3 regions of the Streptomyces sp. NPDC057743 genome follow, and region 1 is predicted to be linked to each of the others. Evidence: riboswitches for the same ligand, from Rfam matches in the RefSeq annotation. Region 1 holds a riboswitch; each other region holds the start of a gene.
What was found. Region 1 has a riboswitch for cobalamin ahead of ACFVFQ_RS17460 (HoxN/HupN/NixA family nickel/cobalt transporter). Riboswitches for the same ligand answer to the same signal wherever they lie in the genome.
Positions count from the first base shown of each region.

Region 2: linked by a shared signal. The riboswitch ahead of metE (5-methyltetrahydropteroyltriglutamate--homocysteine S-methyltransferase) and the one ahead of ACFVFQ_RS17460 (HoxN/HupN/NixA family nickel/cobalt transporter) in region 1 are both predicted to bind cobalamin.
Region 3: linked by a shared signal. The riboswitch ahead of cobN (cobaltochelatase subunit CobN) and the one ahead of ACFVFQ_RS17460 (HoxN/HupN/NixA family nickel/cobalt transporter) in region 1 are both predicted to bind cobalamin.

Region 1 is NZ_JBHVJX010000013.1:180,939-188,609, reverse strand. Features, by position in the region: gene ACFVFQ_RS17480 (methyltransferase) at 1-592, shown strand, start outside; gene ACFVFQ_RS17475 (nucleoside/nucleotide kinase family protein) at 770-1,426, shown strand; gene ACFVFQ_RS17470 (MarR family winged helix-turn-helix transcriptional regulator) at 1,589-2,266, shown strand; gene ACFVFQ_RS17465 (alpha/beta fold hydrolase) at 2,263-3,111, shown strand; cobalamin riboswitch at 3,277-3,519, shown strand; gene ACFVFQ_RS17460 (HoxN/HupN/NixA family nickel/cobalt transporter) at 3,529-4,803, shown strand; gene ACFVFQ_RS17455 (VOC family protein) at 4,968-5,471, opposite strand; gene ACFVFQ_RS17450 (DoxX family protein) at 5,554-6,105, opposite strand; tRNA gene ACFVFQ_RS17445 (tRNA-Val) at 6,528-6,602, opposite strand; gene ACFVFQ_RS17440 (hypothetical protein) at 6,870-7,671, shown strand, end outside.
Region 2 is NZ_JBHVJX010000018.1:95,347-103,017, reverse strand. Features, by position in the region: gene ACFVFQ_RS21855 (DUF5997 family protein) at 58-456, shown strand; gene ACFVFQ_RS21850 (thiol-disulfide oxidoreductase DCC family protein) at 587-991, shown strand; partial or broken gene ACFVFQ_RS21845 (poly-gamma-glutamate synthase PgsB) at 1,318-2,130, shown strand; gene ACFVFQ_RS21840 (poly-gamma-glutamate biosynthesis protein PgsC/CapC) at 2,127-2,609, shown strand; gene ACFVFQ_RS21835 (NlpC/P60 family protein) at 2,632-3,702, shown strand; gene ACFVFQ_RS21830 (metal-dependent hydrolase) at 3,742-4,443, opposite strand; cobalamin riboswitch at 4,658-4,879, shown strand; gene metE (5-methyltetrahydropteroyltriglutamate--homocysteine S-methyltransferase) at 5,090-7,399, shown strand; gene ACFVFQ_RS21820 (DUF4190 domain-containing protein) at 7,539-7,671, opposite strand, start outside.
Region 3 is NZ_JBHVJX010000004.1:284,060-291,730, reverse strand. Features, by position in the region: gene ACFVFQ_RS06630 (cobalt-precorrin-5B (C(1))-methyltransferase) at 1-1,096, opposite strand, end outside; gene ACFVFQ_RS06625 (cobalt-precorrin-6A reductase) at 1,114-1,884, shown strand; gene ACFVFQ_RS06620 (precorrin-2 C(20)-methyltransferase) at 1,899-3,467, opposite strand; gene ACFVFQ_RS06615 (precorrin-8X methylmutase) at 3,464-4,096, opposite strand; gene cobG (precorrin-3B synthase) at 4,093-5,649, opposite strand; cobalamin riboswitch at 5,733-5,885, shown strand; gene cobN (cobaltochelatase subunit CobN) at 5,918-7,671, shown strand, end outside.

The DNA.
Region 1 (7,671 bases):
GGCCCGCGGCGAGTACGTCGACCTGGTAGCCGAGGCCCCGCTGCCGAGCCGGGAGCTGGCGTTCGACATCGGCACCGGCACCGGCGTGCTGGCGTCGGTACTGGCCCGCCGCGGCGTCCAACGGGTGGTGGCCACCGACCAGGATCCGCGCGCCCTGGCCTGCGCCCGGGAGAACACCGAACGGCTGGGCGTCGCGGACCGGGTGGAGATCGTCGAGGCGGACCTCTTCCCGGCCGGCCGCGCCCCGCTCGTCGTCTGCAACCCCCCGTGGGTGCCGGCCAAGCCCACCTCCCCCGTGGAGCACGCGGTCTACGACCCCGGCAACCGGATGCTGCACGGCTTCCTGGCCGGCCTGGCCGACCATCTGACCCCGGGCGGCGAGGGCTGGCTGATCCTCTCCGACCTGGCCGAACACCTCGGGCTGCGGCCGCGCGCCGCGCTGCTCGACGCGTTCGCCGAGGGCGGCCTCACCGTCCTCGACCGGCTCGACATCGCCCCCCGCCACCCCCGCGCCCGCGACACCTCCGACCCGCTCCACGTGGCCCGCGCCGCGGAGGTCACGTCCCTGTGGCGCCTGGGCGCGGAACGGTGAGCGGGGGCGGGGCGCGGGAGCGGGCGCGTTACTGACGGGCGGCGGGGCACGTCCCGTTACTGACGGGCGGGGACACGTCCCGTTGCTGACGGGGCGACGGCTCCTCCTGTCAGCAGCTGGACGGTCTGCTCGGCCGCCCGGTGGCCACCCCGGCCGATCAGGCACGATGGACCCATCATGAACCTCGACGACCTCGTGGCCCGTGCCCGCCGGCTCGCCTCCTCCGCGACGCCCGGCCGGCGCCGGCTGCTCGGCATAGCCGGGCCGCCGGGCGCCGGAAAGTCCACCCTCGCCGTCCGACTGGCGGCGGAACTGACCGGCCAGGCCGCGCTCGTCCCCATGGACGGCTTCCACCTCGCCGAGGCGGAACTGCGCCGCCTGGGCCGCACGGAGCGCAAGGGCGCGCCGGATACCTTCGACCCCGCCGGTTACGCCTCGCTGCTGGCCCGGCTGCGCGCCCCCGAATCCGGTACGCCCGTCTACGCCCCGGCGTTCGACCGCCGCCTGGAGGAGCCGGTCGCCGGCAGCATCCCCGTGGCGCCGCACGTCCCGCTCGTCATCACCGAGGGCAACTACCTCCTGCTGCACTCCGACCCCTGGGCGCGGATCCGCGAACTCCTCGACGAGGTCTGGTACATCGAGCTGGACGGCCCGGAGCGGGTGCGGCGACTGATCGACCGGCACGAGCGGTTCGGTCGACTGCGCACCGACGCCGAGGACTTCGTCCGCACCTCCGACGAGGCCAACGCCCGCCTCGTGGCCGCCACCCGGCCGCGCGCCGACCTCGTCGTCACGTTCACCGACGACGAGGCCCCGCTCCCCCTGGACGACTGACCGCCCGCCGGCGCCCCGCCCCGCCCCGCCCCGCACCAACTCAGCCCCGCGCCACCGCCGTTCCCCACCCGACGGCGGTGGCGCGCGCTTTTCCACACGCCTTCCGAAACGACATCGCAGATGTCATCATGACAACATGAGTGTCGATGAGGGGGGTTCATCATGAGCATCGTCGAAGGGGGTTCCGGTCCGCGCGAGTCGAGCGAGTGGGCCGGTCACCGCGTCGAGGACGGCGGTCGCGGCGCGACCGAGGAGCTGCTGTACGACGTCATCCGGCGGCTGTGGCCGCTGCACCGGACGATCGTGCGCGCGGTGGAGCGCGAGCTCGAAGGGACCGGCATGACCGCCGGCGAGCACGCCCTGCTCGACGCGCTGCGCGCCCAAGGCCCGCGCACCGTCCCGCAGTTGGCGCGCTCGCTGGGGCTGGACCGGCAGCCGGTGCAGCGCTGGGTGAACCACGCGGCGGAGCTGGGCCTGGTCGTGACGGCCCCCAATCCCGCGCACCGCCGCTCGTCCCTGATCCGGCTCACCGACGAGGGCTCGGAGGTGATGCGCGGCATACAGGACGCCGAGGCCGCGGAGCTCCGACACGGCCTGGCCGACCTGTCGAGCGGCGAGGTCCGCACGGCACTGCGGGTCCTCGATCGGCTCGGCGAGGAATTCCGGCACTTGGCGGACGGTTCGCGCGTTCTCCCGGAGGAAAGCGGCAATCCCGAAAAGCGGGACGCCTCATCCATGGACGCCACACCGGCCGCCATACCGCCCGCAATCGGGCACCGGCCCCCGGCGCCCGCCCGTCCGACCGACCGCCCGTCCCGCACAGAACGGCCCGCACGATGACCCACGACTTCCAGGCATGGTCCGAGATCGACAACGACACCGTGCCGGTCGACGACGGCGAGTTGTTCTACGAGACGGCCGGCTCGGGGCCCGCGGTGGTGCTGCTGCACGGCGGGATGCTCGACCAGCACATGTGGGACGAGCAGTTCGCCTGGCTGGTCAACTCCGGCCTGCAGGTGGTCCGTTACGACTCCCGCGGGCACGGCCTCTCCTCCACGGTGACCGGCGACTGGGCCAACCACGACGACCTGGTGGCGCTGTTGGACGCGCTCGACATACCGCGCGCCGTCCTGGTCGGCCTCTCACACGGCTCCCGGGTCGCGCTGGACACCGCGCTCGCCCACCCGGACCGGGTCACGGCCCTGTTCCTCGCCTCCCCCGGGATCAGCGGTCGCGCCTTCACGGACCCCTTCATCCTGGAGCACATCCGGGAACAGGTCGCCGCGATCGGCGCACCGGACGGCGCGGAGCGCTATGTGGAGCACTTCCTGCGAATGTGGGTCGACGGGCCGTACCGCACCCCCTCCGCCGTACACCCGGGTTTCCGGGAGCGGATGCGTGCCTCCGCATGCGCCAACGTGGAGGTGCACGCCGACGGCGTGGGCCTGGGCATGCCCCAGGAGGTCGGGGCGTTCGACCGCCTCGACGAGATCCGGGTGCCGACCACCGTCCTCGACGGCGACCTCGACTCCACCGACATCTCCGCCAACGCCCATGCGATAGCGCTACGGGTCCCCGATGCCCGCCGCATACGCATCCCGGGCGCCGGCCACATGGTCAACCTGGAGAACACCCCGCTCTTCGACCAGGAGCTCCACGCCTTCCTGTCCTCCTTGGCGCTCTGACCCGGACCGGGACCTTCCGGGGCCGCCTGGCCGACTCCCACGTCGTGGGTTGACTCCCGCGTCGCGGCCAACTCCCGCGTCGCGGCCAACTCCCGCGTCGTGGCTGGCTCCCACGTCGTGGCTGGCTGGCTCCCGAGGCGCACGACTGGTTCTCGACGGTGCCCGCTAGAGTGACCAGGCCGTGGTGCTCGGGAAGACCGGTGACGGACCTCGTGTCCCAGGCCGGCGCGGCCCTCGCCACTGTGACGGGGAGTTTCCGCCCCTCTCCGTGCGCGCGACCTGCGCGTACGGCGCCACTGACCGCAGCCTGCGGCCGGGAAGGCGGGCGGACGCGCACCCCCTCCCAAGCCCTCGTGCAACGGGAGGTACCCCCAAGCCAGGAGACCGGCCACGGCATCTCACCGAGCAATCCACGAGGTGCTGGAGCGTGATGACCGCATGGCCCTGTCCACCGACCCCCCGGCCAATCCCCCCACTCCCCCAACTCCCTCTTCCTCCCCTTCCTCCCTTTCCTCCCCATCAACTCCCGTAAGTCCCCTGCCCGTCGGCACCCCCGCGGCCGCCGGGTCGTTCCGCTGGCAACGCCGCGACACCGTCCGCACGGCCGGCCTGATGGCGGTGATAGCCGCGCTGCACGTCGTCGCCTTCGGCGTGCTCTTCCTCCTGGTCGTGCCGGGCCACTACGCCGTCGGCAGCCAGGTGTTCGGCGCCGGCCTCGGCATCACCGCGTACACCCTGGGTATGCGGCACGCCTTCGACGCCGACCACATCGCGGCGATCGACAACACCACCCGCAAGCTGATGGCCGACGGCAAGCGGCCGGTCTCGGTGGGCTTCTGGTTCGCCCTCGGCCACTCCAGCGTGGTGGTCGTGATGGCCGCGCTGGTGGCCGGCGGCGCCCAGCTCGCCGGCACCCTGATGAACGACGACTCCGCCGCGCACCAGACGCTCGGCCTGGTCGGCACCACCGCCTCCGGCACCTTCCTCTACCTCATCGCCGCCCTCAACCTGGTCGCCCTGATCGGCATCCTGAAGGTGTTCCGGGCAATGCGTTCGGGCACGTACGACGAGCAGGAGCTGGAGGCGCACCTGGATTCCCGCGGCTTCATGAACCGCGTCCTGGGCCGCCTCACCAAGTCCGTCAGCCGCCCCGGCCAGATGTACCCGCTCGGCTTCCTCTTCGGCCTCGGCTTCGACACCGCGACCGAGGTGACGCTGATAGTGATGGCGGGCAGCGGCGCCGCCGCGGGCCTGCCCTGGTACGCGATCCTGTGCCTGCCGCTGCTGTTCGCCGCCGGAATGAGCCTCTTCGACACCCTCGACGGCACCTTCATGAACTTCGCGTACCAGTGGGCGTTCGCCAACCCGGTGCGGAAGGTCTACTACAACCTCACCATCACCGGCCTGTCGATCGCCGTCGCGTTCCTGATCGGCACCGTCGAGCTGGTGACCGTCCTGCACGACAAGCTGGGCCTCAACGACCCGCTGACCGGGGCGATTTCCGCCCTCAACCTCGACAACGCGGGCTTCGTCATCGTCGGCCTGTTCGTCGTGGTGTGGGCGGTGGCACTGGCGTACTGGCGCCTCGGCGGCGTCGAGAAGCGCTGGGCCGCCCGCACGTCCCCCGCCCACCCGGCCGAGAACACCGCCCCGCCGGCTCCTACCACCACCGACGAGGCGGGCACCTCTTGAGCACGTAGGCGCCCTGCCATGGGCGGTGGTGCCGGCCGCGGCAACCGCACCCGGCCCCCGCCCGACAAACGTGTCGCGGCCCTCCCCACCCATCCCGTGGAGAGGGCCGCGACACGGCCAAGCAGCCACGCAAGAGGCCCCGTAGGCCCCGCCCCCGCGACGCCTCAGGTGGCCGAGCCGGCCGCCGCGCCCGTCAGTAGATCCGGGCCCCAACGCGCCAACTCCGCGGCGAGGTCGAGCGGCAGCACCCGGGCCGCCCCGTCCTCCGGGCCCGGCCAGTCCTCCTTCGGCACCCGCCACATCACCTCGAACTCGTTCCCGTCCGGGTCCCGGGCGTAGAGCGACTTGGAGACGAGGTGATCGCTGGCGCCGACCAGCGCGTCCCGCTCCCGCAGCCGCGCCCCGACCGCCGCCAGATCGCCCAACGACCCGACCTCCCAGGCCAGGTGGTACAGCCCGATCCGGCCGCCCTCCGGGCCCGGGGCGTTCGCCCCCACCGCGAAGAGCCCCAGGTCGTGGTCGTTCTGCGAGCCGGGCGCACTCAGAAAGGCCGCCCGCCCCGGAATCTCCACGTCCACCGTGAACCCGAGCACCTCGGTGTAGAACGCCACCGACCGCGCCACCTCACGGATGTACAACACCGCATGATTGAGCCGCCGTACGGACATCAGCCCTCCGATCTTCCCTCAACTCGTTCCCGCTCCTACGCCACCGCCGCGGGCGGGCCCCCGGCTCCCGGGGGCCCGGACCTCACTTGCGGAGCACCAACACAATGGCCGCGAACACCACGGCCAGGACGAGCGCGCCCACGCCGTACACCAGCCGGTGCGCGCGCAGTACGGGCAGGAAGCGGTCGACGGCGTAACGGCCGGGCCCGGTCAGCGCCAGCGCGGCCGCCCCGGCGGTGAGCAGCAGCTCGTACTCCACGCCCTCGGGCGCGAAGAAGCCGCCGCCCCACTTCACCGCCAGCGCATTGATCATCGTGCCGACCACCGCCGCGCCGGCCAACGGCGTGAGCAGCCCGAGTACCAGCCCGAGCCCGCCGAGCGTCTCGGTAAGGCCGGCGCACACCGCCATCACCTTGCCCGACGGGTAACCGCTCGCCGTGAAGAACTTCGCGGTGCCGTCCAGCCCGCCCCCGCCGAACCAGCCGAACAACTTCTGCGCACCGTGCGCCGCCATGGTCAGCCCGAGGACCAGCCGCAGCACCAGCAGCCCGACGTCATAGCCGTGCTGAGAAGGGGCTTTACGCACCGCGGTACCGGCCGTCTCGGCCGCGGACGCACTGTGGGGGGTTGTCATGACAAACGCTCATTCCATCCGAACCGTCCGACGGACCACCCACGCGGACCGTCGCGTAACTACTCCAACCAATTTACTTGAAAGTTCAAGCCTTCGCGTCCCACGATACACACACAGACAGAAACCCCCAAGGGCAAATCGGCACATTCCACCCACACCCGGAACCGGAACACCCCTCAACCCCGAGCGCATCCGACCTCCAACCAGGCCCTCATGCAGGCGAGTTGAAGCCGATCGAGCACTGAAGCTCCGCGGACACTGAACACATACAGACGCAGCCGCCGACGGCGGACGGCCCCGGAGGCACACGGATACCCGCGGCCGGCCATAAGGAAAGGCGGCACCCGGCGGGCACAGGAAAGACGAAGGCCCAGGCTCCCCGTGGGGGGCCTGGGCCTCGATGACGTCGGTGCCGATGGCACTGGTGGGCACAACAGGATTTGAACCTGTGACATCTGCTTTGTAAGAGCAGCGCTCTACCGCTGAGCTATGCGCCCTGGACGAGCCGACAGACTACCTTGCCGCGGGGGCGGACCTGCAAACCCGGCCGTGGGACAGCGGGCGGGCGGGGTCGTGGCGGGTGGGCGTGAACTCTGCGGGCGGGATGTTCGTTCGGGTGGGTGGGAGAATGTCAGCCGGTCCTGGGGCGATCCGATCGGGAGAGGGATGTGACGGGGACACACATGGAGCCGTGGTCGCGGCCGTCCGGGCGGCGGGACCGCCGTCGCACCCGCGGGAGCCAGGTCCGGCAGGCGGCCCGGGAGATGGTGGGGCTGGTGCTGTTGCCGTTGCCGCTGCTGGTGGCGGTGGCGCCGATGGCGTTCGCCGGGGGCGGCACCCGGCGTTGGTTCGGGGGGCGCGGGGAGAGTCAGCGGGCCGATGCGCAGGCCGCCAAGGACGCCGCGGCGGCCGCGTTCTACGAGCTCGACACCGCCCACCGGGACCTGCGGATCTCGGTGGAGACGGTCACCGCCGTCGACAACTCGCCGCGGGGCCGGCAGGCCGCGGCCGAGTACCAGAGCTTCGGGGCGCGGATCGACCAGGTCAGCCAGGGGTACATCACCGCGGTCGACTCCCATGACCTCGATCGGGACGACATCGACGGTGCGGCGCTGGCACGGGCGCGGGCGGACCTGACCCGGGCCCGGGAGGAGCTGGAGCGGGTCCGGTCGGAGCTGGACTGGTTCGCGCAGAGCCTCGCGCCGTTGCTGGAGAACGCCGAGACCCAGCTGGCGCGGGTCGCGCCGGCCGTGGAGCAGGCCCGGCAGGCGCTGCTGGCGGCGAGCAACGCGCTGGACGCGGTCCGGGCGCAGGGCCTGCGGGCCGACGACCTCGCGGCCCGGTTGGCGGCGCTCGGGCCCGAGTTGACCAAGCTCAACCAGGGGGCCGCGCAGCACGGCGTACCGGAGACCATCCGGCGCGCGGAGGAGGTGCAGCGGCAGGCCGGGGCGCTCCGGTCGGAGGCCGAGCGGCTGCCGGCGACCGCGGCGGAGATCGACAAGCGGTTGGTGTCGCTGCGCACCCGCGCGGAGGCGATCACCACCCGCGCCCAGCAGGTCGCTCCGG
Region 2 (7,671 bases), on a different contig from region 1:
CCGCCGTGGTCGGAGCCCGTGGTCAGCGGCGGTGTCCACGCTCGATACCCTGGAACCATGAAGTCGCACCAGACCACCCAGACGATGAAGCCCGCCACCGCGGCGAAGAAGCTGGGTGTGTACCTCCAGGCCACCCCCGCAGAGTTCCAGGAGGGCGTGGTCTCGCGCACCGAGCTGAACGCGCTCCAGGCGGACCCGCCCGAGTGGCTGCGCGAGCTGCGGCGCACCGGCCCGCACCCCCGCCCGGTGGTCGCGTCGAAGCTGGGCGTCTCCATCTCCGGCCTGGCCCGCGCCGGGATCACCGAGGCGCTCACCACCGAGCAGATCGACGCTCTCAAGGACGAGAACCCGGAGTGGCTCCAGAAGGAGCGCGCCACCCAGGCCGACGTCCGCAAGGAGGCGGTCCGCCTCAAGGAGAAGAAGCAGGCCCAGGCCCAGGACCGCGACGAGGCGTGAGCACGCCGTTACGGCCGGCGGCCCGTTCCGCGGGCCCGGCCGGCATCGGTCCGGCTCGGCCGGTGACCTCGGACATCGGCCCGTACGTTCGCGGGTCCGCACGGCCCGTAACACTCCGGATGAGGGGCGCATGACGACCACCACGACCGTGCCGGTACTCGTCTACGACGGCGACTGCGGGTTCTGCACCACCTCCGTGCGGTACGCCGAGCGGCATCTGCGGCCCCGCTGCACGATCACCGCCTGGCAGTTCGCGGACCTCGACGCGCTCGGGGTGACGGAACGGCGTGCGGTGCACGAGGTGTTGTGGATCACCCCGGCGGGCGCGGTGTACGGGGGCGCCCAGGCCGTCGCCAAGCTGCTGCTGAGCGCGGGCGGCCCTTGGTCCGTCGCGGGAGCCGTCCTCACCCTCCCGCCGGTGCGCTGGCTGGCCCACGGCGTCTACCGCCTCGTCGCCAACAACCGCCACCGCATGCCCGGCGGCACCGCGGCCTGCGCCCTGCCGGCCAACGGCCGCCCGGGCCAGGGGCGTTGAGGACGCGACACCGCGCACCGCAGCGCGCCAGAACTCAACTCATCGCGCGCACGCGGCGCAGCGCATCCCAGCACCCGGCAGGGAGCCAGACACACTCGCGCGCCTGACGAACTTCCCGCCAGACGCACCGCGCGCCCCATAACAAGGGCGCGCGGTGCGCCCATGAGCGGTCGGAACCCGGCAGGCCGACGGAGACCGGCATGCCTACGGAAGCCAACGGGCCGGCCACCCAGCCGCGCTCAGACGCCCCCTCCCCGTCAGCCCTGGCCCCCCGCCGCCCGCCGCTCTCCCCACTCCCGGACGAGGGTCTGCACGGCGGACACCGCAAGGAGAACGTCGCCATCGCGCTCGCCGTCGCCGAACTCCTCGGCTTGGAGCGCCGCACCGCGCTCCAAGGCATGTACGACGCACCGCCGGACCCCGGGGTCCTCTCGGTGGAGCGGTACCGCACCCCCGAGGGCAAGAAGCTCCGCTTCGCCAACGTCTTTGCGGCCAACGACCCCGAGTCGACGCTGATGAACATCAACCAGCTGCTCGACCTCGGCGCCATCCACCGCCCGCTCAACGTGGTCATCAACTGCCGCCCGGACCGGGTCGAACGCAATGGCCAGATGGGCGAGTTGATCCCCGACCTCGACCCGGAGCAGGTCTTCGTCATCGGCCACCCGGCCAAGTCCGCCATCGACGCGATCCCGGCCGCCTTCCGGGACCGGGCGGTGGACCTCGGCGGTGACCGGCGCGATCCGGCGGAGTTCATGGGCCAGTTGCTCGACCGGCTCGGCCCCGACTCCTCGCTCGTCGCCATCGGCAACATCCACGGCCAGGGCGAGGTGCTCCTGGAGCACCTCGCGGAGCTCGCCCCGGACGAGGAGGGCACCGACCGCACCGACGGGGACGCCACCGCGCCCGACCCGACCGAGCCGCGGTACGCCCCGCACCTCGACCCCTACCAGCACTACCCCCAGGCGCACGAGGAGCGGTACGCCGCCGCGCCCCACCGGCCCTCGCCCCCGTCCCCGGGCGGATCCGGAGCGCTCGAACCGGCCCGGGTCCGGGGCCCGTTCGAGCCCCCGGTCCCGCCCGCGCGCCCCACCGACGACGCCCCGCAGTGGCACACCCCAGGAGAGCAGCACCGTTGATCCCCTCCGTCCTCACCCCCGAGATCGCCGCGATCGGCATCGCGATCGGGCTGCTCTTCTCCCTGGTCTGCTACCTGACGACCAACCTCTCCCCCGGCGGCATGATCACCCCGGGCTGGCTGGCCCTCACCCTCGTCGAGGACCTCCAGCGCGCCGCGATGGTGCTCGGCGTCACCGTCCTCACCTACCTCGGCACGCTCCTGATGCAGCGGTACGTGATCCTGTACGGCAAGCGGCTGTTCGCCGCGGTCGTGCTGCTCGGCGTCACCCTCCAGGCGACCGTGATGATCGTGCTGTCCATGGAGTTCCCGCTGATGTACGCGAACCAGACGCTCGGCTTCATCGTGCCGGGCCTGATCGCCTACCAGTTGGTGCGCCAGCCCAAGGGCCCCACCCTCCTGGCCACCGGCTCGGTGACGCTCATGGCCTATGTCGTCCTCACCGCCGGAATCCTCCTCGGCGTCATGCCGTCCGCTTGACCCCTCCCCCGGAGCCCACCGCATGCCCCCCAAGAAGCGCCCCCTGCTGCACACCGCGACCGTCCTGACCCTCCTGGCCGGCAGCGCCTACCTCACCGTGGAGCTGCGCAAGGACGAACAGGACAAGGCGCCCCGGGCCCAGGCCGTCACCGACACCCCGCTCGGCGGCTCCGCCTCCGGCGAGCAGCGCGGGCAGACCTGGGAACGCCTGAAGAACCCGGACCGCACCGTGCTGCGCGGCGCGGGCGGCCAGGTCCTGGCCACCTTCACCGACCGGTCCCGCACCGCCACCCTCAAGGGCCCCTCGCGCACCTTCAGCGAGGCCGAGAACACCGCGACCAAGGTGGTCACCGAGGACTGGGTGCGCCTGATGCCCGAGGCGTGGCGCGCCGGCGCGGAGAAGGAGCGCTGGTTCAAGGAGTGGTTCCGGCGCTACCACGGCAGCCAGGAGGACGACCTCTTCGCCATCGCCTTCCAGTACATCACCGGAGCGCCCGCCAAGAAGGACGAGCGGGGCGTGGTGTACGCCGGCGACGCCAAGTTCGGCCCGGTCAACCCCGACCTGGCCAAGCACCGCGGCACGCCGCTGCTCGAACAGTCCGACTTCTTCGACTACTTGGGCATCCCGTACACCTTCCGCGACGGCACCGCCAAGCGGCCCGAGGCGGCCCGCTACCGCGCCGTCGACTGCTCCGGCTACATGCGGCTGGTCTTCGGCTACCGGGCCCGCTACCCACTGGCCCCCGCCGACGGGAAGGGCGACGGCCTGCCCCGCACCGCCAACGGGATGGGCCGCTCCCAACTGGGCGCCGAGATCATCCCGTTGTCCGGCCCGGCCCCCTGGTACGAGCGCCCGCAGAACATCGACGTGCTCCAGCCGGGAGACCTGGTCTTCTTCAAGATGGACCACCACACCGGCAACCGCCTGGACCACGTCGGCCTGTACCTGGGACCCGACACCGAGGGCCACAAGGTCTTCCTCTCCAGCCGCAAGGAGGTCAACGGCCCGACCATCGGCGACAAGGGCGGCGTGTCCCGGCTCGACGGCAACGGCTTCTACGCCCAGCTCCTGCGCAACGCCAAACGCCTGTGAGGCATGGGGCGTTGGGGCCGGCCCCTACGGGGCAGCGCGCTAGCTGATGGAGTGCGGGGACAGCGCCGTGAACCAGAGCAGGACGACGGTGGCGACGCCCATGATCGGGGTCAGTATCTCCGTCTCCACCTTGTTGCCGCTGTGCTTGATGAGGACGATCTCGTAGCGCGTCTTCAGCGGCCACAGCCACGGCGCGCCCATCTTCGTGATGGAGTCGCCGAGCAGGTGTGCCAGGCAGCCGAGCCCGATGGCGTACGGCAGCCAACCGGGCGCCGACGGGATGAACTTGGCGATGACCCCGGTCCCTATTCCGGCCATGGCGACGATCGTCGCCCAGGCGGAGAAGCCGTGGCCGGGCGGGCAGAGGTTGAGCGCGCGCACGGCGAGGGCCAGCAGGAAGAAGGTCATGCCCAGGGTGAAGGGCCGGCCCAGGTACGTCACGCCGGCCCAGCTGCCGACGGTCATCAGCACCACGAAGAACAGCGAGTGGGTGGCATGGCGGTGCCCGCCGGAGATCCAGGCCACGAACCGGCACAGGATCTTGGACACCGGGCCGAGGAAGTTGGCGATGGTGCCGTCGTGGTGGTCCAGGTCGGGCAGCAGCGCGGCGCCGGCGCACAGCACGGTGCCCATCAGGATCTCCTGGGGCATCAGGTGGGTGTGCATCAGCAGCGGGGGCAGGAACGGCGTGGTGCCCGCGAAGAGCAGCGCGCCGCTCACCGCATGCGAATGACCCATCATGGTGCGTCGTCCTCCCCGTATGTGGCGCGTCGTTGACGCGCCCTCAGCCACGGCGGAGACGGTACCAGCGCGATCACGGCGGTGGCGCCACGGGGCGGCGAGGCGCGACCGCGGGCGTTACCCGGCCCCGCCCCCTTCCAATCCCACCGGGCACTTGTCCCATCTCACCATCCGCATACTGGACGACGTCCGGCGTGCCGCGGCCCCGCCCCGTAGGGTGACCGGTGCAGCTGGTTCGCCCCGTCCGCCAGACGGGAGGCGTCGCAAGAGGGAACCCGGTGGGAATCCGGGACTGCCCCGCAGCGGTGAGCGGGAACGACCGCCGTCATACGCACTGGACCCACCCGGGCCTGGGAAGCGACGGCCACTAGGAGCCTCGGCACGACACGAGGCGCGCCCGCGAGTCCGAAGACCTGCCAACTGCCCGCGTACGGACGACCCGTGCGCGGAGTCCCGGTGACCTTCGAGGGCGGGTCGGGAGCGCTCCGGACACCGTCCGGGGCGCAGGCACCAGCCGGTGCCCGTGTCGCGCGCCATGCCATGCGCCGCGCCATACGGGTCGCCGCATCCGGTGCGTACCGTCACCCTTCGCGCGCTCGTCCCCGTCCCCGGGATCTCAGGGATTCATCTCGCGAAGGAGATCTCCGTGACCACCAAGTCCGCAGCCGCGGCAGCACGGGCCACCGTGTACGGCTACCCGCGCCAGGGCCGGCGCCGGGAGCTGAAGAAGGCCATCGAGGGCTACTGGAAGGGCAAGGTCACCGCGGACGCGCTGCGCGCCACTGCCGCGGAACTGCGCCGCACCACCTGGCAGGAGCTGGCCGACGCCGGCATCGACGAGGTCCCGACCGGCGACTTCTCGTACTACGACCACGTCCTGGACGCCAGCGTCATGGTCGGTGCGATCCCCGAGCGCCACCGCGCGGCCGTCGCCGCCGACCCGCTGGACGGCTACTTCGCCATGGCCCGCGGCGCCCAGGACGCCGCGCCCCTGGAGATGACCAAGTGGTTCGACACCAACTACCACTACCTCGTCCCCGAGTTGGGACCGGACACCGTCTTCTCGGCCGACTCCACCAAGCAGGTCACGGAATTCGGGGAGGCGCTCGCCCTGGGCCTGACCGCCCGGCCGGTCCTGGTCGGCCCGGTCAGCTACCTCCTGCTCGCCAAGCCCGCCCCCGGCGTGGCCGACGGCTTCGACCCGCTCACCCTCCTCGACCGGCTGCTGCCGGTGTACGCCGAGGTCCTCGCGGACCTGCGCGCGGCGGGCGCGCAGTGGGTGCAGCTCGATGAGCCCGCCCTCGTCCAGGACCGCACGCCGGCCCAACTGGACGCCGCGGAGCGCGCGTTCCGCTCCCTGGGTACCCTCGCCGACCGGCCCAAGCTGCTTGTCGCCTCGTACTTCGACCGGCTCGGCGACGCCCTCCCGGTGCTGGCCAAGACCCCCGTCGACGGGCTCGCGCTGGACTTCACGGAGGCGGCCGCCGGCAACCTCGACGCCCTCGCCGCCGTCGGCGGACTGCCCGGCAAGCGCCTGGTCGCCGGCGTCGTCAACGGCCGCAACATCTGGGTCAACGACCTGGAGCGGTCGCTGTCCGTGCTGGGCACGCTGCTGGGGCTGGCCGACCGGGTCGACGTGGCGGCCTCCTGCTCCCTGCTGCACGTCCCGCTCGACGCGTCGCTGGAGCGGGACATCGCGCCACAGATCCGGCGCTGGCTCGCCTTCGCCCGCCAGAAGACCGCCGAGCTGGTCACCCTCACCAGGGGCCTGACCCGCGGCACCGACGCCATCGCCAGCGAACTGGCCGCCAACCGCGCCGACCTGGCGTCCCGGGCCAGCTCCCCGATCACCCACGACCGGGCGGTGCGGGGCCGTACCGCGGCGGTCACCGAGGCCGACGCGCGCCGCTCCCAGCCGTACCCGGAGCGGGCCGCCGCCCAGCGCGCCCACCTCGGCCTGCCGCTGCTGCCGACCACCACCATCGGCTCCTTCCCGCAGACCGGCGAACTGCGGGCCGCCCGCGCCGACCTGCGCGCCGGCCGGATCGACACCGCCGGCTACGAGGAGCGCATCAAGACCGAGATCCACGAGGTCATCTCCTTCCAGGAGAAGACCGGCCTGGACGTCCTGGTGCACGGCGAGCCCGAACGCAACGACATGGTCCAGCACTTCGCCGAGCAGCTCACCGGCTACCTCGCCACCCGGCACGGCTGGGTCCAGTCCTACGGCACCCGCTACGTCCGCCCGCCGATCCTGGCCGGCGACATCTCCCGTCCCGAGCCCATGACGGTCCGTTGGACGACCTTTGCCCAGTCGCTCACCGAGCGCCCGGTCAAGGGCATGCTCACCGGCCCGGTCACCATGCTCGCCTGGTCCTTCGTCCGCGACGACCAGCCGCTCGGCGAGACCGCGCGCCAGGTCGCCCTCGCCCTGCGCGACGAGGTGCGCGATCTGGAGGCGGCCGGCACCTCCGTCATCCAGGTCGACGAGCCCGCGCTGCGCGAGACCCTGCCGCTGCGCACCGCCGACCGCCCCGCGTATCTGGCCTGGGCCACCGAGGCGTTCCGCCTCACCACCGCCGGGGTGCGTCCCGACACCCAGATCCACACCCACATGTGCTACGCCGAGTTCGGCGACATCGTGCAGGCCATCGACGACCTCGACGCCGACGTCATCAGCCTGGAGGCGACCCGCTCCCACATGCAGGTCGCCCGCGAACTCGCCGCCCACGGCTACCCGCGCGAGGCCGGCCCCGGGGTGTACGACATCCACTCGCCCCGGGTGCCGAGCGCGGAAGAGGCGGCGGACCTGCTCCGCATCGGCCTACGGGCCATCCCCGCCGAACGCCTCTGGGTCAACCCCGACTGCGGCCTGAAGACCCGCGACTGGCCGGAGGTCCGCGCCTCCCTCGAACACCTCGTCACCGCGGCCCGGACGGTACGCGCCGAGCTGTAGCCCGCACCCGCCGAAGGACGCGGAACGGCGCGCCCGCCCCGGCACTGGCCGGGGCGGGCGCGCTCCCACCGGACGTCATCTCGCCCCCCTGAGGGGGAAGTTGGTGCCGATCGGGAGTGACCGTGCGTGGGGCGGTCGGTCAGGAAGTGGGGCCGCTCCAGTAGGCGTCGTCCCACTCCATCGCGTCCGGCGTGAACTCGACCTCCATCCGGTCGGCCGCGTCCGCCGGCAGCGAGAAGGCGTACTTGCCCACGACCTCCTTGCCGGGCAGG
Region 3 (7,671 bases), on a different contig from region 1:
CGACCGCGACCGGCGCGCCGCGCAGGACGGCCAGCGACTCGTCCCGGGCCGTGGCTGCCACCAGGTCGCCGAGCGGAACACCGGCCGCCGCGCACAACTGGAGTGCGGCGAGGCCGGTGTTGGCGTCGGCCACCGCCTCCGCCAGCGCCTCGTCGGCACCGCCGCGCCGGGCCAGTTCGGCCAGGAAGCCCTTGTCCACCTGGGACCGCGCCGAGTGCAGGTCCAGGTGCCCGGCAGCCAGCTTGGAGAGCTTGGCGAAGCCGCCGCAGATCGTCAGCCGGTCGACGGGGTGGCGGCGGATGTACTTGAGCACCGCCCCCGCGAAGTCCCCCATGTCCAGCAGCGCGTCCTCCGGCAGGTGGTGCAGGGCGACGGCGACCTTCTCCGATGTCGAGCCGGTGCAGCCGGCGACGTGCCGCCGGCCCGCGGCCCGGGCCACGTCCACCCCGCGCCGGATCGAGTCGATCCACGCCGAGCAGGAGTACGGCACGACGATCCCGGTCGTGCCCAGGATCGACAGCCCGCCCAGGATGCCCAGGCGCGGATTCCAGGTGCTGCGCGCGATCTCCTCGCCGTGGTCGACGGAGATCGTGACCTCGACGTCCGCCCTCGCGCCGGGTCCCCGGTGCGCCTGTGCGACGCGCGTCAGATGCTCCTGGATCAATTGGCGCGGTACGGGATTGATGGCGGGCTCGCCGACGTCCAGCGGGAGTCCGGGGCGGGTGACCGTGCCCACGCCGGGGCCCGCCCGGTAGACCACGCCGCTGCCGGCCGGCAGCGCCCGCACCGTGGCGCGCACCAGCGCCCCGTGCGTCACATCGGGATCGTCCCCGGCGTCCTTCACCACCCCGGCCATGGCGGTGGCCGGTTCCACCCCGGCGGCGGTCAGCTCCTCGATGGCGAGCGCGAAGGCCGGCGTCTGCCCCTTCGGCAGCGTGATGGTGACCGGGTCCGGGAACTCGCCGCTCAGCAGCGCGGTGTAGGCGGCCGTGCTGGCCGCGGTGGCGCACGACCCGGTGGTCCACCCGTGCCGCAGTCCGGTGCGCGCGAGCTGTGCGCTGCGGCCTCCCGTACCCTTCGGTTGCGTTTCACCCACGGAGGATCCCGCCGCTCATGTCGTCCACACCCGTCCATGACCCCGCCCGCCATGTGTTGGTCCTCGGCGGCACCACGGAGGCCCGTCGGTTGGCCGCGGCGTTGGCGGTGGAGCCGGGGGTGCGGGTGACGAGTTCACTGGCCGGGCGGGTGGCGGCGCCGCGGCTGCCCGTCGGGGAGGTGCGCATCGGCGGGTTCGGCGGCCCCGAGGGCCTGGCCCGCTGGTTGCGGGAGCACGCGGTGGACGCGCTCATCGACGCCACCCATCCTTTCGCCGGCACGATCAGTTTCCATGCGGCCCGGGCCGCCGCCTGTGCCCATGTTCCCCTGCTGGCGCTCCGCCGCCCCGGCTGGGGCGCGCAAGCCGGCGACGTCTGGCACCCGGTCGCCTCCCTCGCCGAGGCCGCCGCCGTTTTGCCCGCGCTCGGCGGCCGGGTCTTCCTGACCACAGGCCGGATGGGCCTGGCGCACTTCGCCCACCTCACGGACCAGTGGTTCCTGGTCAGGTCGGTGGAGGCGCCCGAGCCCCCGCACCCGCCCCGGATGACCACGCTCCTGGACCGCGGCCCGTTCACCCTCGACGGGGAACGGGAGTTGCTGCGCCGCCACCGCATCGACGTCCTGGTGACGAAGGACAGCGGCGCCGCGGCGACCGCACCCAAGCTGGCCGCCGCCCGGGAGGCCGGGGTGCCGGTGGTGGTCGTCCAGCGGCCACCGGTCCCGGAGGGCGTGCCGGTGGCCGCGGAGCCGGACGCGGCGGTGGCGTGGGTGCGGGCGCTGCTCGGCTGACGCCCCGTGAGCGGTCAGCGCTCCGGGTACCGCCGCGGCGTCCAGACCGCCTCCGTACCGTCGTCGCGCCGCACCCGCCGGGTCTGTGACGAGCCGATCAGCAGGATCGTGCGCATGTCGACCTGGGTGGGGTCGAGGTCGGTGAGCGGGACGGTGCGCAGCGACTCCTCGGGGCCGCCGATGTCGCGGGCGAGCATGACCGGGGTGTCCGGCGCGCGGTGCTCCAGCAGGACGTCCCGGGCCTTGGCCACCTGCCAAGTGCGGCTGCGGGAACCGGGGTTGTAGAGGGCCAGCGCCAGGTCGGCGGCGGCTGCCGCGCGCAGCCGTTCGGCGATCACCTCCCAGGGCTTGAGCCGGTCGGAGAGCGAGATCACCGCGTAGTCGTGGCCCAAGGGGGCGCCGGCGCGGGCGGCGGCGGCGTTGGCGGCGGTGACACCGGGCAACACCCGCACCGGGATGGCGCGGTAGGGCTCCTGGGACGCCACTTCGAGGACCGCGGTGGCCATCGCGAAGATGCCCGGGTCGCCGCCGGAGACCACCGCCACCCGGCGGCCCCGGCGGGCCAGGTCCAGGGCGAACTCGGCGCGCTCGGACTCGACCTTGTTGTCGGAGGCGTGCCGGCGCTGGCCCGGGCGCACCGGGACGCGGTCCAGGTAGGTGGCGTAGCCGACGAGGTCGTCGGCGGCGGCCAGGGCGCCGCGGGATTCCGGGGTGAGCCAGCGCGGCCCGGCCGGGCCGGTGCCCACCACGACCACCTCGCCGGCGTCCGTGGCGGCCGGCTCCGGCTCCTCGGTCGCGGTGGCGATGCGGCTGGGGACGACCGCGACGGAGAAGTACGGGACGCTGTCGGCGTCGACGTCGGAGAGCGCGCCGGTGCGCTCCCCGGCCATCGTGGCGCGCTCGACATAGCGGGCCTCCGGCATCCGGCCGGAGCGCTCCAGAGCACGGCGGACGGTGGGGAAGGTGCGGCCCAGCTTCATCACCACCGCGGAGTCGGTGGCGCTCAGACGGGCCGTCAGCTCCTCCTCGGACAGCGTGCCGGGGAGGACGGTCAGCACCTCGTCGGCCTCGGTGAGCGGGGTGCCCAGCCGGGCCGCGGCGGCGTTGATCGAGGTGACGCCGGGCACGACCTCGGTCGGGTAGCGGTGCGCCAGCCGCTTGTGCATGTGCTGGTACGAGCCGTAGAAGAGCGGGTCGCCCTCGGAGAGCACCGCGACCGTGCGGCCGGCGTCGAGGTGGGCCGCGAGCCGCGCCGCCGCCGCCTCGTAGAACTCGTCCAGGGCGCCGCGGTAGCCGCCGGGGTGGTCGGTCGACTCGGTGGTGACCGGGTAGACCAGGGCCTCCTCGATGTGGTCCGGGCGGAGGTGCCGGGCGGCGATGGAGCGCGCGATGGAACGGCCGTGCCGGGCGCTGTGGTACGCCACCACATCGGCCTCGGCGATGACCTCCACCGCCCGCACGGTCATCAGGGACGGGTCGCCGGGGCCGAGGCCGACGCCGTAGAGGCGCCCGGTGTGCCGCGGGGGCTGCGCGGCCGGCTGGTCCGGCGCACCGCTGGGGGACTGCTGCTCGCTCACGCTCACTCTTCCTCGCTCGCCAGGGCGTTGAGCGCCGCCGCGGCCATGGCGCTGCCGCCGCGCCGCCCGCGCACCACGATGTGCTCCAGCTTCGACGGGTGGTCGATCAGCGCGTCCTTGGACTCGGCGGCGCCGATGAAGCCGACCGGTATGCCGAGGACGGCGGCGGGGCGCGGCGCCCCCTCCTCGATCATTTCGAGGAACCGGAAGAGGGCGGTGGGGGCGTTGCCGAAGGCGACCACGGCGCACTCCAGCTTGTCCCGCCACAGTTCGAGCGCGGCGGCGCTGCGCGTGGTGCCCATCCGGGCGGCCAGCTCCACAACGGCCGGATCGCCGAGGGTGCACAACACCTCGTTGTCCGCGGGCAGTCGCTTGCGGGTCACGCCGCTGGCCACCATGGTGGCGTCGCACAGGATCGGCGCACCGGCGCGCAGCGCGGCCCGGGCACTGGCCACGACGCCCGGGGTGAAGGCCAGATCGCGGACGAGATCGACCATGCCGCAGGCGTGGATCATGCGGACCGCGACCCGGCTGACGTCGGCGGGCAGTTCGGACAGGTCCGCCTCGGCGCGGATGGTGGCGAAGGACTGGCGGTAGATGGCCGCCCCGTCCTTTTCGTAGTCGAACGCGGTCACTGGAGCCTCGGGGTCGTGGGTTGTGGGGTGGAAGGGGGGTGTGGGGAGTCGGAGGGGGGTGCCAAGTCCCGTGATTCCGGGGTGGGTTCGGCCCCTTCGTGGGAAGCCGGGCCCGGCGGAGGTGTTTCACGTGAAACGGCGCCCTGCCGGGGCGTTTCACGTGAAACATCCTGTGGGGCAGGGGAGTTGGGGTGCACGGCGGTGGTGCGGTAGCCGTCGGGCGTCGCCAGGACGTCGGTCCAGGCGCCGTGCGGATGGCCGCAGCGCCGTGCGCAGCCCGACCAGTGGACGGGCGGGCCGACGGGCGGGGCGGGGGCGTCCGCCGGGACGGGCCGGCCCTCGGCGAGGGCGGCCGATGCGTCGCTTCGCACGTCCGTCAGGGACTTGGCGCAGCCGGGGAGGCCGGTGCAGGCGGTGACCCCGCGCCACGGGGAGGCCGGGTCGGTGACCAGACCGGCGGCGGCGAGCTCGCCCAGCCGTCCCTCCGCCGCGTCCGCCGGCAGGCCGGGGACGACGATGCCGCGCCAGGGCGTGAGGCGCAGCGCGCCGGAGCCGTCCACCGCGGCGACCTCGGCCAACAGCCGCCACTGGGCCGCGGTCAGCCGGCCGAGCGGCGCCAGGACCACCAGGGCGCGGCGGCCGTCCGGGCCCTCGACCGGGCCGGGGACGGTGGCATCGGCGTACGGCACCGTCGGCCGCGGGCCGGGCGTCTTCGCGTGCGCGACGGGCTCGGCGGGCTCGGCGGGCTCGGCGGGCTCGGCGGTGATGCCCGCGGCACGCAGCGCGCCGCGCACGTCATGGGCGGTGAGCGGTCGCGTGGCGGGGAGTTCGGTGACCCGCCAGGCGCCGCTGCCGCTCTCCGCCGCGACGGCCAGGAAGGTTTCGGCGGCGATCAGCGCCGCCCGCGGGACGTCGTCCGGCGCGATCCGCAGCGCCGCCGGGTCCGCGCCGACGCGGAGCAGCGCCCCGTACCCGGACGCCGCCCCCGGCGCGAACGCGGTGCCCGCCGGGGCCCGTCGGCCGGATTCTGCGAGCAAGGTCACATCGCCGCCGAGCCCCGCCACATCGCCCCGCCCGTCGTCCAGGACGAACAGAAAACGGCCCGAAAGGGCCGTCGCCGGCTCGCTCGCGCACAGCAGCGCATCCAGGCTCCGGGCCCACAACCGCACGTCGGAAGGGGTGTGGTGGTCCAGCCCGGCCAGCGGCGAGGCCAGCACGTTGCGGATCCGCTCATGACGTACCGACGGCAGCAGTCCGGCGTCGGCGAGGAGGGCGGCCAGGCGGCCGCCGCACCCGTCGGGCAGGCCGCGGAGTTCGACGTTGCCGCGGGAGGTGAGCGAGAGGTGCCCGTCGCCGAGGCGCTCTGCGGCGTACGCCAGCGCGCGGGCCTGCGATGCCGTCAAGTCCCCTGCCGGCAACCGGACTCGGGCCAGTTCGCCGTCGGCTGCGGAGTGCAGCCGCAGCGCTCCCGGGCAGGCGTCACCGCGGTCCCGCACGGGCGGTCCGGCCCGGTCGGGGCGTCGAGAGGGGGAGGGCGGCATGGCGGCGAGCATACCTACGCGTCGGATCCCGGAACCGTGGCGAGGGGGGCGCACGGGCGGCCCGTCCAGGCGCGCTCCCGCGGCTCGGCCGCAGCCCTTACTATGCAGGTCGGCGGGTCGGCTGACCCGCCGGACGCCAGCGACGGCGCCAAGGGAGGAAGCCCGGTGAGAATCCGGCGCGGTCCCGCCACTGTGAACCCGGCCACCGCCGGGTGAGCCAGGAACTCCCGCCGTCCATACGACCACCCGGGGCGTGGAATCCCCGAGGAAGGGCTGCGCCGTGATCCTGCTGCTGTCGACCTCCGACACCGATCTGCTCAGTGCCCGCGCGGCCACGGGACCCGTGCCGTACCGGCTCGCCAACCCCGCCCGCCTCGACGTCGCCGACCTCCCGGGACTGTTGGAGGGCGCGGACCTCGTCGTCGTCCGCCTGCTCGGCGGCATCCGCGCCTGGGAGGACGGCCTGGACGTGCTGCTGGCCGCGGACCAGCACCGCCCGGTCGTCGTCCTCACCGGCGAACAGGCCCCCGACGCCCAGCTGATGGAGGCGTCCACGGTCCCGGTCGGCATCGCTGCCGAGGCGCACGCCTACCTCGCGCACGGCGGTCCGGCCAACCTCGACCAACTGGCCCGGTTCCTCAGCGACACCGTGCTGCTCACCGGACACGGCTTCGAGCCGCCCGCGGCCGCGCCGTCCTGGGGCCCGCTGGAGCGCCCCGCCTCGGAGGCGACCGGCCCGACGGTGGCCGTGCTCTACTACCGCGCCCACCACATGAGCGGCAACACCCGCTTCGTCCACGACCTCTGCGACCGGATCGAGGAGGCCGGCGGCCGCCCGATGCCGCTCTTCGTCGCCTCGTTGCGCGCCCCCGAGCCGGAGTTGATCGAGGAGCTGCGCGCGGCCGACGCCCTGGTCACCACCGTCCTGGCGGCCGGCGGCACCAAGCCCGCCGGGGCGTCCGCGGGCGGCGACGACGAGTCCTGGGACGCCGGCGCGCTGGCCGCCCTGGACGTGCCGATCCTCCAGGCGCTCTGCCTGACCGGGTCGCGGGCCGACTGGGAGGCGAACGACGAGGGGCTCTCGCCGCTCGACGCCGCCTCGCAGATCGCGGTGCCCGAGTTCGACGGGCGGCTGATCACCGTGCCGTTCTCGTTCAAGGAGATCGACGAGGACGGCCTCCCGGTCTACGCCGCCGACCCTGAACGGGCCGCCCGGGTCGCCGGGATCGCCGTCCGGCACGCCCGGTTGCGGCACATCCCGGCCGCCGAGAAGCGGCTGGCGCTGGTGCTGTCGGCGTACCCCACCAAGCACTCCCGGATCGGCAACGCGGTCGGCCTGGACACCCCGGCCAGCGCCGTCGAGCTGCTGCGCCGCCTGGGGGCCGAGGGCTACGACTTCGGCACCGAGCCGGTCCCGGGGCTCGCGTCCGGCGACGGCGACGAGCTGATCTACGCCCTCATCGAGGCCGGCGGCCACGACCAGGAGTGGCTGACCGAGGAGCAGTTGGCCCGCAACCCGGTCCGGATACCGGCCGCCGACTACCGCCGCTGGTACGCCACGCTGCCGCAGGAGCTCCGGGACTCCGTGGAGGAGCACTGGGGCCCGCCGCCCGGCGAGATGTTCGTCGACCGCAGCCGGAACCCGGAGGGCGACATCGTGCTGGCCGCCCTGCGCCGCGGCAATCTGCTGATCCTCATCCAGCCGCCGCGCGGCTTCGGCGAGAACCCGATCGCGATCTACCACGACCCCGATCTGCCGCCCTCCCACCACTACTTGGCGGCCTACCGCTGGATCGCCACGCCCGCCGCCGACGGCGGCTTCGGCGCCGACGCCATGGTCCACCTCGGCAAGCACGGCAACCTGGAGTGGCTGCCCGGCAAGAACGCCGGCCTGTCCGCCGCCTGCGGCCCGGACGCGGCCCTCGGCGACCTGCCGCTGATCTACCCGTTCCTGGTCAACGACCCGGGCGAGGGCACCCAGGCCAAGCGCCGGGTGCACGCCACCCTCGTCGACCACCTCGTCCCGCCGATGGC